Regions from separate parts of the Nocardioides sp. T5 genome, predicted to be linked through region 1. Evidence: riboswitches for the same ligand, from Rfam matches in the RefSeq annotation. Region 1 holds a riboswitch; the other holds the start of a gene.
What was found. Region 1 has a riboswitch for ZMP and ZTP ahead of purH (bifunctional phosphoribosylaminoimidazolecarboxamide formyltransferase/IMP cyclohydrolase). Riboswitches for the same ligand answer to the same signal wherever they lie in the genome.
Positions count from the first base shown of each region.

Region 2: linked by a shared signal. The riboswitch ahead of ACNKF0_RS22240 (QacE family quaternary ammonium compound efflux SMR transporter) and the one ahead of purH (bifunctional phosphoribosylaminoimidazolecarboxamide formyltransferase/IMP cyclohydrolase) in region 1 are both predicted to bind ZMP and ZTP.

Region 1 is NZ_CP182415.1:1,020,577-1,025,064, forward strand. It holds gene ACNKF0_RS04885 (DUF6350 family protein) at 1-587, shown strand, start outside; gene ACNKF0_RS04890 (YibE/F family protein) at 659-1,780, shown strand; gene purN (phosphoribosylglycinamide formyltransferase) at 1,803-2,420, shown strand; ZMP/ZTP riboswitch at 2,422-2,499, shown strand; gene purH (bifunctional phosphoribosylaminoimidazolecarboxamide formyltransferase/IMP cyclohydrolase) at 2,537-4,126, shown strand; gene ACNKF0_RS04905 (bifunctional methylenetetrahydrofolate dehydrogenase/methenyltetrahydrofolate cyclohydrolase) at 4,153-4,488, shown strand, end outside.
Region 2 is NZ_CP182415.1:4,533,077-4,537,564, forward strand. It holds gene ACNKF0_RS22220 (IS6-like element IS6100 family transposase) at 1-119, opposite strand, end outside; partial or broken gene ACNKF0_RS22225 (recombinase family protein) at 165-266, opposite strand; gene ACNKF0_RS22230 (GNAT family N-acetyltransferase) at 687-1,187, opposite strand; gene sul1 (sulfonamide-resistant dihydropteroate synthase Sul1) at 1,314-2,153, opposite strand; partial or broken gene ACNKF0_RS22240 (QacE family quaternary ammonium compound efflux SMR transporter) at 2,147-2,215, opposite strand; ZMP/ZTP riboswitch at 2,263-2,343, opposite strand; gene ACNKF0_RS22245 (IS6-like element IS6100 family transposase) at 2,408-3,172, opposite strand; gene ACNKF0_RS22250 (ISL3 family transposase) at 3,434-4,488, shown strand, end outside.

The DNA.
Region 1 (4,488 bases):
TCTACGCCCTCGTCAACGCCGCCTTCGCACCCAACGCGGCCCTGTTCGCCGGCTCGTGGCTGCTGGGCCCGGGCTTCGCGGTGGGCGGCGCCACCCTCGTGTCACCCGGGGCGGTCGTCCTCGGACCGCTCCCCGTCGTCCCCCTGCTCGCCGCACTCCCGGCGGTCGGCACCCCTCCCGGCTGGGTGGGCGCGCTGATGGCACTCCCGCCGTTGGTCGCCGCCTTCTCCGCCCACCGCGCGCTGCGCGGCCGCCTCCTGACCTGGGACCGCATCGCCCTTGCCGGGTGCGGTGGCGGGCTGGCGGCCGGGGTCGGGTTCGCGGTGCTCGCCTCGCTGTCCGGCGGCGCCGCCGGACCCGGTCGGATGCGCTTCGTGGGGCCCTTCACCCGTGACGTGCTGGTCCACGCCGTCACCGCGTGCGGCGTCGGCGCGCTCCTCGGCGCCTCGGTGCTGGCGTGGTTCGCCTGGCGTGCCGCCCGGACCGCCTCGTCCGACACCGCCTCGTCCGACAGCGCGGTGCCCGGCACCGAACCGGACACTGGACCGGGCACCGACTCGCTCACCGACTCACCGACCGAGGACTGACCGTGGGGGCTGGACACAGCCACGGTGACCGCCCCTCGCTCGGGCCGGCACCGCGGCAGATCAGGCTGCTGATGGCCGCCCTGGTAGGGCCGCTCGTGCTGGCGACGCTCGTCGGCCTCGTCGTGCTGTGGCCCGACGGCGACCTTGAGATCAGCGCGCCGGGTGTCGAGGTGGAGCGCGGCACCGCGGAGGTGCAGTCGATCGGTCCGTGCCGCCAGGCGGTCGAGGGGTGCCAGCTCGCGCAGGTCGAGCTGCTCAGCGGTCCCGGCGCGCCCGGCGCGGCGGAGGCGCTGCTGCCCTACGGCTCGCAGGCACCCGAGGTGGTGGCGGGCGACCGGATCATCGTGTCGTTCACCGCGCAGGCGCCCGACGGGGAGCAGTACGCCTTCCAGGACTTCGACCGCGGTCCACCCCTCCTCCTGCTGACGATCCTGTTCGCCGTCGGCGTCCTCGCGCTCTCACGCTGGCGCGGCATCGGCGCGCTCGCCAGCCTGGCGTACTCGCTGGTCCTCATCGCGGTCTTCATGCTGCCGGCGATCATGGAGGGCTCGCCGCCGCTGCTCGTCGCGGTGACCACGGCCTCGGCCATCATGCTGGTCACCCTCTACCTCTCGCACGGCTTCGACGTGCGCTCGACGGTGGCGATGCTCGGCACCCTGATCTCGCTGCTGGTGATCGGCGGGCTCGGTTGGGTGTTCACGAGCGTCGGGCACTTCACCGGGCTGGTCGACGAGGGCAGCCAGTACATCTCCGGCATCGCCGCGCAGGTCGACCTCCGCGGGCTGCTGCTGGCGGGGCTGGTCATCGGCGCGCTGGGCGTGCTCGACGACGTCACCGTCACCCAGACCTGGGCGGTGTGGGAGCTCGCCGACGTCGACCCCGACGCCAGCACGCGCACGATCTTCACCCGGGCGATGCGCATCGGGCGCTCCCACGTCGCCTCCACCGTCAACACCCTGGTGCTCGCCTACGTCGGCGCCACGCTTCCGCTGATGCTCGTCTTCTCGGCGCTCTCGCTGCCCTTCGGGATCGCGGTCAGCCAGGAGATCGTGGCGCAGGAGGTGGTGCGCGGGCTCGTCGGCGGGCTCGGCATCGTCGCGGCGGTGCCGGTGACGACCGCGATCGCCGCCGTCGTCGCGGGCCGCCTGGTGCGCGACCGGGCAACGGCTGCCGGACCCTCCCACCGCGCGTAGCCGCAGCCCTAGACTTCCGGGCGTGCACCAGCCCACCCGCCTCGTCGTCCTCGTGTCGGGATCCGGCACCAACCTGCAGGCGTTGCTCGACGCCTGCGCCGATCCGGCGTACGGCGCCCGGGTCGTCGCCGTCGGCGCCGACCGCGAGGACATCGAGGGCCTTGCCCGCGCCGAGCGCGCGGGGGTCCCGACCTTCGTGCGCAAGGTGTCGGACTTCGAGACCCGCGAGGGCTGGGACGCCTCGCTCACCACCGTGGTCGAGCGCTTCGAGCCCGACCTGGTCGTCTCCGCCGGCTTCATGAAGCTGCTCTCCACCGAGTTCCTCGACCGGTTCCTCACCCTCAACACCCACCCGGCGCTGTGCCCGGCGTTCCCCGGCATGCACGGGCCGCGCGACGCCCTCGAGCACGGCGTCAAGGTGACCGGCGCGACGCTCTTCGTGGTCGACGCGGGCGTCGACACCGGCCCGATCATCGCCCAGGTGCCGGTCGTGGTGGAGGACGACGACGACGTCGCGTCGCTGCACGAGCGCATCAAGACCGCCGAGCGGGCGATGCTCGTGGACACCGTCGGCCGGATCGCCCGCGAGGGCATCGCGGTCGACGGCCGCCGGGTTCGCATCGGCGCCGACGCTCGGTAGTCTGCAGCCACACGACTGGCGCAGGTGGGTCACCACCGGGGAGTGACGCCGGGGACCATCGAACGCCTGGGTGCCCCCGATCTCGTTACCGATCTCGCTTGAGTCCGAGGAGTCCCGTGTCCCCCTCTGCCGACCTCCGTGTCCCGATCCGCCGTGCCCTGGTGTCCGTCTACGACAAGGCCGGTCTCGACGACCTGGTCCGCGGCCTCCACGAGGCCGGTGTCGAGCTCGTCTCCACCGGCGGCTCGGCCGCGCTGATCGAGTCGCTCGGCCTGCCCGTCACCAAGGTGGAGGACCTCACCGGCTTCCCCGAGTGCCTCGACGGCCGGGTCAAGACCCTGCACCCGCGCGTGCACGCCGGGATCCTCGCCGACCGCCGCCTCGACTCCCACGTCGCGCAGCTCGAGGAGCTCGGCGTCGAGCCGTTCGACCTCGTCGTGAGCAACCTCTACCCCTTCACCCAGACCGTCGCGTCGGGCGCCGGCCCCGACGAGTGCGTCGAGCAGATCGACATCGGCGGTCCGTCGATGGTGCGCGCCGCGGCCAAGAACCACCCCAGCGTCGCCATCGTCACCTCGCCCGCGACGTACGACGCCGTGCTGGCCGCCGTCGCCGCCGGCGGGTTCACGCTGGCCGAGCGGCAGCGTCTCGCAGCCGAGGCGTTCGTGCACACAGCGACCTACGACGTCCACGTGGCGTCGTGGATGGGCAACGTGCTCACCGACACCAGCGAGGGGTCGGGCTTCCCGTCGTGGATGGGGGCGACGTGGACCAAGGAGGCGGTGCTGCGCTACGGGGAGAACCCGCACCAGTCCGCCGCGCTCTACAGCAACGGCTTCCTGGCCGACGGTCCCGGGCTCGCCCAGGCGACGCAGCACCACGGCAAGGAGATGTCCTACAACAACTACGTCGACGCCGACGCGGCCCGGCGGGCGGCGTACGACTTCGACGAGCCGGCCGTGGCGATCATCAAGCACGCCAACCCCTGCGGCATCGCCGTGGCCGACGACGTCGCCACTGCTCACCGCAAGGCCCACGAGTGCGACCCGGTCAGCGCCTTCGGCGGGGTGATCGCCACCAACGTGCCGGTCTCCGTCGCGATGGCCGAGCAGGTCGCCGAGATCTTCACTGAGGTCGTCGTGGCGCCGGGCTACGAGGACGGCGCCGTCGAGGTGCTGCAGGCCAAGAAGAACATCCGCATCCTCGAGTGCCCGCCGCTCACCCGCGGCGGCGGCGAGATGCGGGCCATCTCCGGCGGCCTGCTGCTGCAGGACCGCGACGTGCTCTCCGCCCGGTCGGACGACGGCGGCGACGACCCGTCGACCTGGACCCTCGCCACCGGGAAGGCCGCCTCCGACGAGGTGCTGGCCGACCTCGCGTTCGCGTGGCGCGCCTGCCGGGCGGTGAAGTCCAACGCGATCCTGCTCGCCTCCGGCGGCGCCTCGGTGGGCGTCGGGATGGGACAGGTCAACCGCGTCGACTCGTGCCGCCTCGCCGTCGAGCGGGCGGGGGAGCGGGCGTCGTCGGCGGTCGCCGCCTCCGACGCCTTCTTCCCCTTCGCCGACGGCCCGCAGATCCTCATCGACGCCGGGGTCAAGGCCATCGTCCAGCCCGGTGGCTCGGTCCGCGACGCCGAGGTCGTCGCGGCCTGCGAGGCGGCCGGCGTGACGATGTACCTGACCGGCGCGCGCCACTTCTTCCACTGATGAGCGGCCTCCCTAGGATGACGGACGTGACGGCACAGACCCTGGACGGCGCAGCGACGCTGCGGACCATCAAGGCCGAGCTGGCGGAGCGCGTCGCCGCGCTGCGCGAGCGGGGCGTCGTGCCCGGCCTCGGGACGGTGCTGGTTGGTGATGACCCCGGGTCGCACTGGTACGTCGGCGCCAAGCACAAGGACTGCGCGGAGATCGGCATCACCTCGATCCGCCGCGACCTGCCCGCCACGGCCACCCAGGCCGAGGTCGAGGCGGTCATCGACGAGCTCAACGCCGACGACGCCTGCACCGGGTTCATCGTCCAGCAGCCCACCGGGCTCGACGAGTTCGCCCTGCTCTCGCGGGTCGAT
Region 2 (4,488 bases), 1.1 Mb from region 1:
ATGCCGCGTTCCGCCAGCATTTCCTCAAGGTCGCGATAGCTGATCGGATAGCGACAATACCAGCGCACCGCCCACAGGATCACATCACCCTGGAAATGGCGCCACTTGAAATCCGTCATCGTTCCGTCCGTCCAATCTCCGCCAAGCATGCTCAAGCTTCACGATTTTTGCAACAGAGCCCGCTCACATCCTGCCTTGCTCAGCGCATCGAGTTGCAGCGCGTGGGTCTGATCACGTGTCGAGACCCTGGCGTACCCCACCAACATGCCGTTCCCCTCTCAAAACACTTAGAAACATAGATCGGTGAGAGACGGGAAGCGAGGGACAGTTTTGAGAGATCTTAGATCTTCAGCAGACTGCTGTCTTTTGCATCTCTCATAAACGGATGTTTTTGAGAGAACTATCTTCGGCCTTCACACGCACGAAAGGCGGCGAAGCTCCGCCGTTAATCCGTCCGCCGGAGATCTCGCCCAGGCAGGCCGAAGGCCGAGCAAGCCTGACAGGCCCGAAAAGCCCGGCACGGGCGTCGGCGGCGATGACGGCGGCGGCATTATCCAGGGTTGATGATGGAAGTGGAGGATATCGACAACCTCTCGCGCAACCAAGACATCGCGGTCGGACTGCAAGTGATCTTGAAGCCACGGGCCCGTCCCACCCCGACATGGACCTCGATGCCCGAACGGACGTTAGATTTCGAGTTCTAGGCGTTCTGCGATGAAGGTTGGATCCCAGCCGGGATTGAAAGTGTCGACGTGGGTGAATCCGAGCCGCTCGTATAGGCCACGCAGGTTCGGGTGGCAGTCGAGCCGCAGCTTGGCGCACCCCTGCGTTCGCGCGGCATGGCGGCAAGCCTCGATCAGCGCGGAGCTGACACCCCGGCCCGCATGTGTCCGTCGCACCGCGAGCTTGTGCAGATATGCGGCCTCCCCCTTGAGGGCGTCGGGCCAAAACTCGGGATCCTCGGCCGACAAGGTGCAACAGCCGACGATGCCGTCGCTGCAACTCGCGACTAGGAGCTCGGATCTCAGGACGAAGGTCTCCGCGAATGTCCGGTCGATCCGCGCGACGTCCCAGGCGGGCGTTCCCTTGGCGGACATCCACGCCGCAGCGTCGTGCATCAGCCGCACAACCTCGTCGATATCACCCGAGCAGGCGACCCGAACGTTCGGAGGCTCCTCGCTGTCCATTCGCTCCCCTGGCGCGGTATGAACCGCCGCCTCATAGTGCAGTTTGATCCTGACGAGCCCAGCATGTCTGCGCCCACCTTCGCGGAACCTGACCAGGTCCGCTAGCGGGCGGCCGGAAGGTGAATGCTAGGCATGATCTAACCCTCGGTCTCTGGCGTCGCGACTGCGAAATTTCGCGAGGGTTTCCGAGAAGGTGATTGCGCTTCGCAGATCTCCAGGCGCGTGGGTGCGGACGTAGTCAGCGCCATTGCCGATCGCGTGAAGTTCCGCCGCAAGGCTCGCTGGACCCAGATCCTTTACAGGAAGGCCAACGGTGGCGCCCAAGAAGGATTTCCGCGACACCGAGACCAATAGCGGAAGCCCCAACGCCGACTTCAGCTTTTGAAGGTTCGACAGCACGTGCAGCGATGTTTCCGGTGCGGGGCTCAAGAAAAATCCCATCCCCGGATCGAGGATGAGCCGGTCGGCAGCGACCCCGCTCCGTCGCAAGGCGGAAACCCGCGCCTCGAAGAACCGCACAATCTCGTCGAGCGCGTCTTCGGGTCGAAGGTGACCGGTGCGGGTGGCGATGCCATCCCGCTGCGCTGAGTGCATAACCACCAGCCTGCAGTCCGCCTCAGCAATATCGGGATAGAGCGCAGGGTCAGGAAATCCTTGGATATCGTTCAGGTAGCCCACGCCGCGCTTGAGCGCATAGCGCTGGGTTTCCGGTCGGAAGCTGTCGATTGAAACACGGTGCATCTGATCGGACAGGGCGTCTAAGAGCGGCGCAATACGTCTGATCTCATCGGCCGGCGATACAGGCCTCGCGTCCGGATGGCTGGCGGCCGGTCCGACATCCACGACGTCTGATCCGACTCGCAGCATTTCGATCGCCGCGGTGACAGCGCCGGCGGGGTCTAGCCGCCGGCTCTCATCGAAGAAGGAGTCCTCGGTGAGATTCAGAATGCCGAACACCGTCACCATGGCGTCGGCCTCCGCAGCGACTTCCACGATGGGGATCGGGCGAGCAAAAAGGCAGCAATGACGCCGTGGCACATTGGCGACTTCCACGTGGAAGTTTCACCGAGCTGACTCGGCGGGCCCAGGCGAACGGCCATTTACGCTACGCTCCCTAGTGGTGCTCCACTTAGATTCGCCAGTCGCGCAGCGCTGGCACCTTAGTGGGCTCTGTTGCAAAGATTGGCGGCAGTCAGAGGTAGGCTGTCGCTCTGCGCCGATCAGGCGGCTGCTGCGAAATGGTGGTTGAGCATGCCCATGGCCTCCGTCAGCGCCGAGGGCCCAATGCCAAAAGCTCTCTCCACAAGGCGCACCTCGCCCCTGATGCCGGGCTGCAGGCACCAGGGGCGAGCCTGTCCTTTGCGCAGGGCTCGCATGACTTCGAATCCCTTGATCGTGGCATAGGCCGTGGGGATCGATTTGAAACCGCGCACCGGCTTGATCAGTATCTTGAGCTTTCCGTGATCGGCCTCGATCACGTTATTGAGATACTTCACCTGCCGGTGGGCCGTCTCCCGGTCCAGCTTTCCTTCGCGCTTCAATTCGGTGATCGCTGCACCATAGCTCGGCGCTTTGTCGGTATTGAGCGTGGCAGGCTTTTCCCAGTGCTTCAGGCCTCGCAGGGCCTTGCCCAGGAACCGCTTCGCTGCCTTGGCGCTGCGGGTCGGCGACAGGTAGAAATCGATCGTGTCGCCCCGCTTGTCGACTGCCCGGTACAGGTAGGTCCACTTGCCCCGCACCTTGACGTAGGTTTCATCCAGGCGCCAGCTCGGATCAAAGCCACGCCGCCAGAACCAGCGCAGCCGCTTCTCCATCTCCGGGGCGTAGCACTGGACCCAGCGATAGATCGTCGTATGGTCGACCGAAATGCCGCGTTCCGCCAGCATTTCCTCAAGGTCGCGATAGCTGATCGGATAGCGACAATACCAGCGCACCGCCCACAGGATCACATCACCCTGGAAATGGCGCCACTTGAAATCCGTCATCGTTCCGTCCGTCCAATCTCCGCCAAGCATGCTCAAGCTTCACGATTTTTGCAACAGAGCCCTATCCGGCTCTTCATACCTGCGGTGGGGGTAGGTGAGCGACACGACCTGAGCGCCTGACCCGGAACGGGGTCGAGGCCTTCCAAAGTTTGGTGCGACCAAGCAACCAACCGGAAGGCCTCGACGATGCTCGAGCATACGGCGTGCGAGCGTGCACGCCCACGCCCTGAACGCCCCTGCTACTGCGATCGCTGCGACCTGTTGGTCGGCCTCGAGGGGTTCCACGTCATCGCCGTCAGCCAAGACGCCGGCACTGTCCGCGTCGTTGTCGAGACACCCGCCCAGCAGACCGGCTGCCGCGCGTGCGGAGTGATCGCCCACAGCCACGGCCGCCGCGAGGTCCGGCTGGTCGACGTGCCCTGCTTCGGGCGCCCGGTCACGCTGATCTGGCGCAAGCGGACCTGGCGATGCGGCGAGGAGAAGTGCTCGACGAAGTCGTTCACCGAGCAGCATCCCGACCTGGCCGGACCCAGGGCGCTGCTCACCGTGCGTGCGTGCTGGTGGGCCATCGGCCAACTGCGCGGCGAGCACGCCTCGATCGCTGGGCTGGCCCGTCAGCTCGGCACGACGTGGCGCACGGTGTGGCGCTCGCTCCAGCCGCTGCTGGAAGCGATGGCCGCCGACGAGGACCGCTTCACCGACGTCACCTCCCTTGGAGTCGATGAGCACATCTGGCACCACGTCTCCACCAAGCCCGACGACCAGGGCGGCCGCGGACCCAAGGAGCTGACCGGGATGGTCGACCTGACCCGTGACCAGCACGGACGCGTCCGCGCCCGGCTCCTCGACCTCGTCCCGGGCCGGTCCGGCAAGGCCTACGCCGACTGGCTCACCGCCCGCGGCGAGGAGTTCCGAGGTGGCATCAAGGTCGCCGCCCTGGACCCCTTCCACGGCTACAAGACCGCGATCGCCGACCAGCTCGAGGACGCCGTCGCGGTCCTCGATGCCTTCCACGTCGTCAAGCTCGGCACTGCTGCGGTCGATGAGTGCCGACGCCGAGTCCAGCAAGAGACCACCGGTCACCGCGGCCGCAAGAGCGACCCGCTCTACGGCATCCAGAAGCTGCTACGGGCAGGGGCTGAGAAGCTCACCGACAAGCAGTGGACCCGACTGGAGAAGGCCATCGCCGCGCGACCCGAGGAACACCTGCAGGTCTGGATCGCCTGGTCGTGCGCCCAGCAGCTCCGAGCCGCCTACCGCCACCACGACCCCGCCGCCGGCCGCAAGATCGCCGAGAAGATCCTGACCTCGTTCCC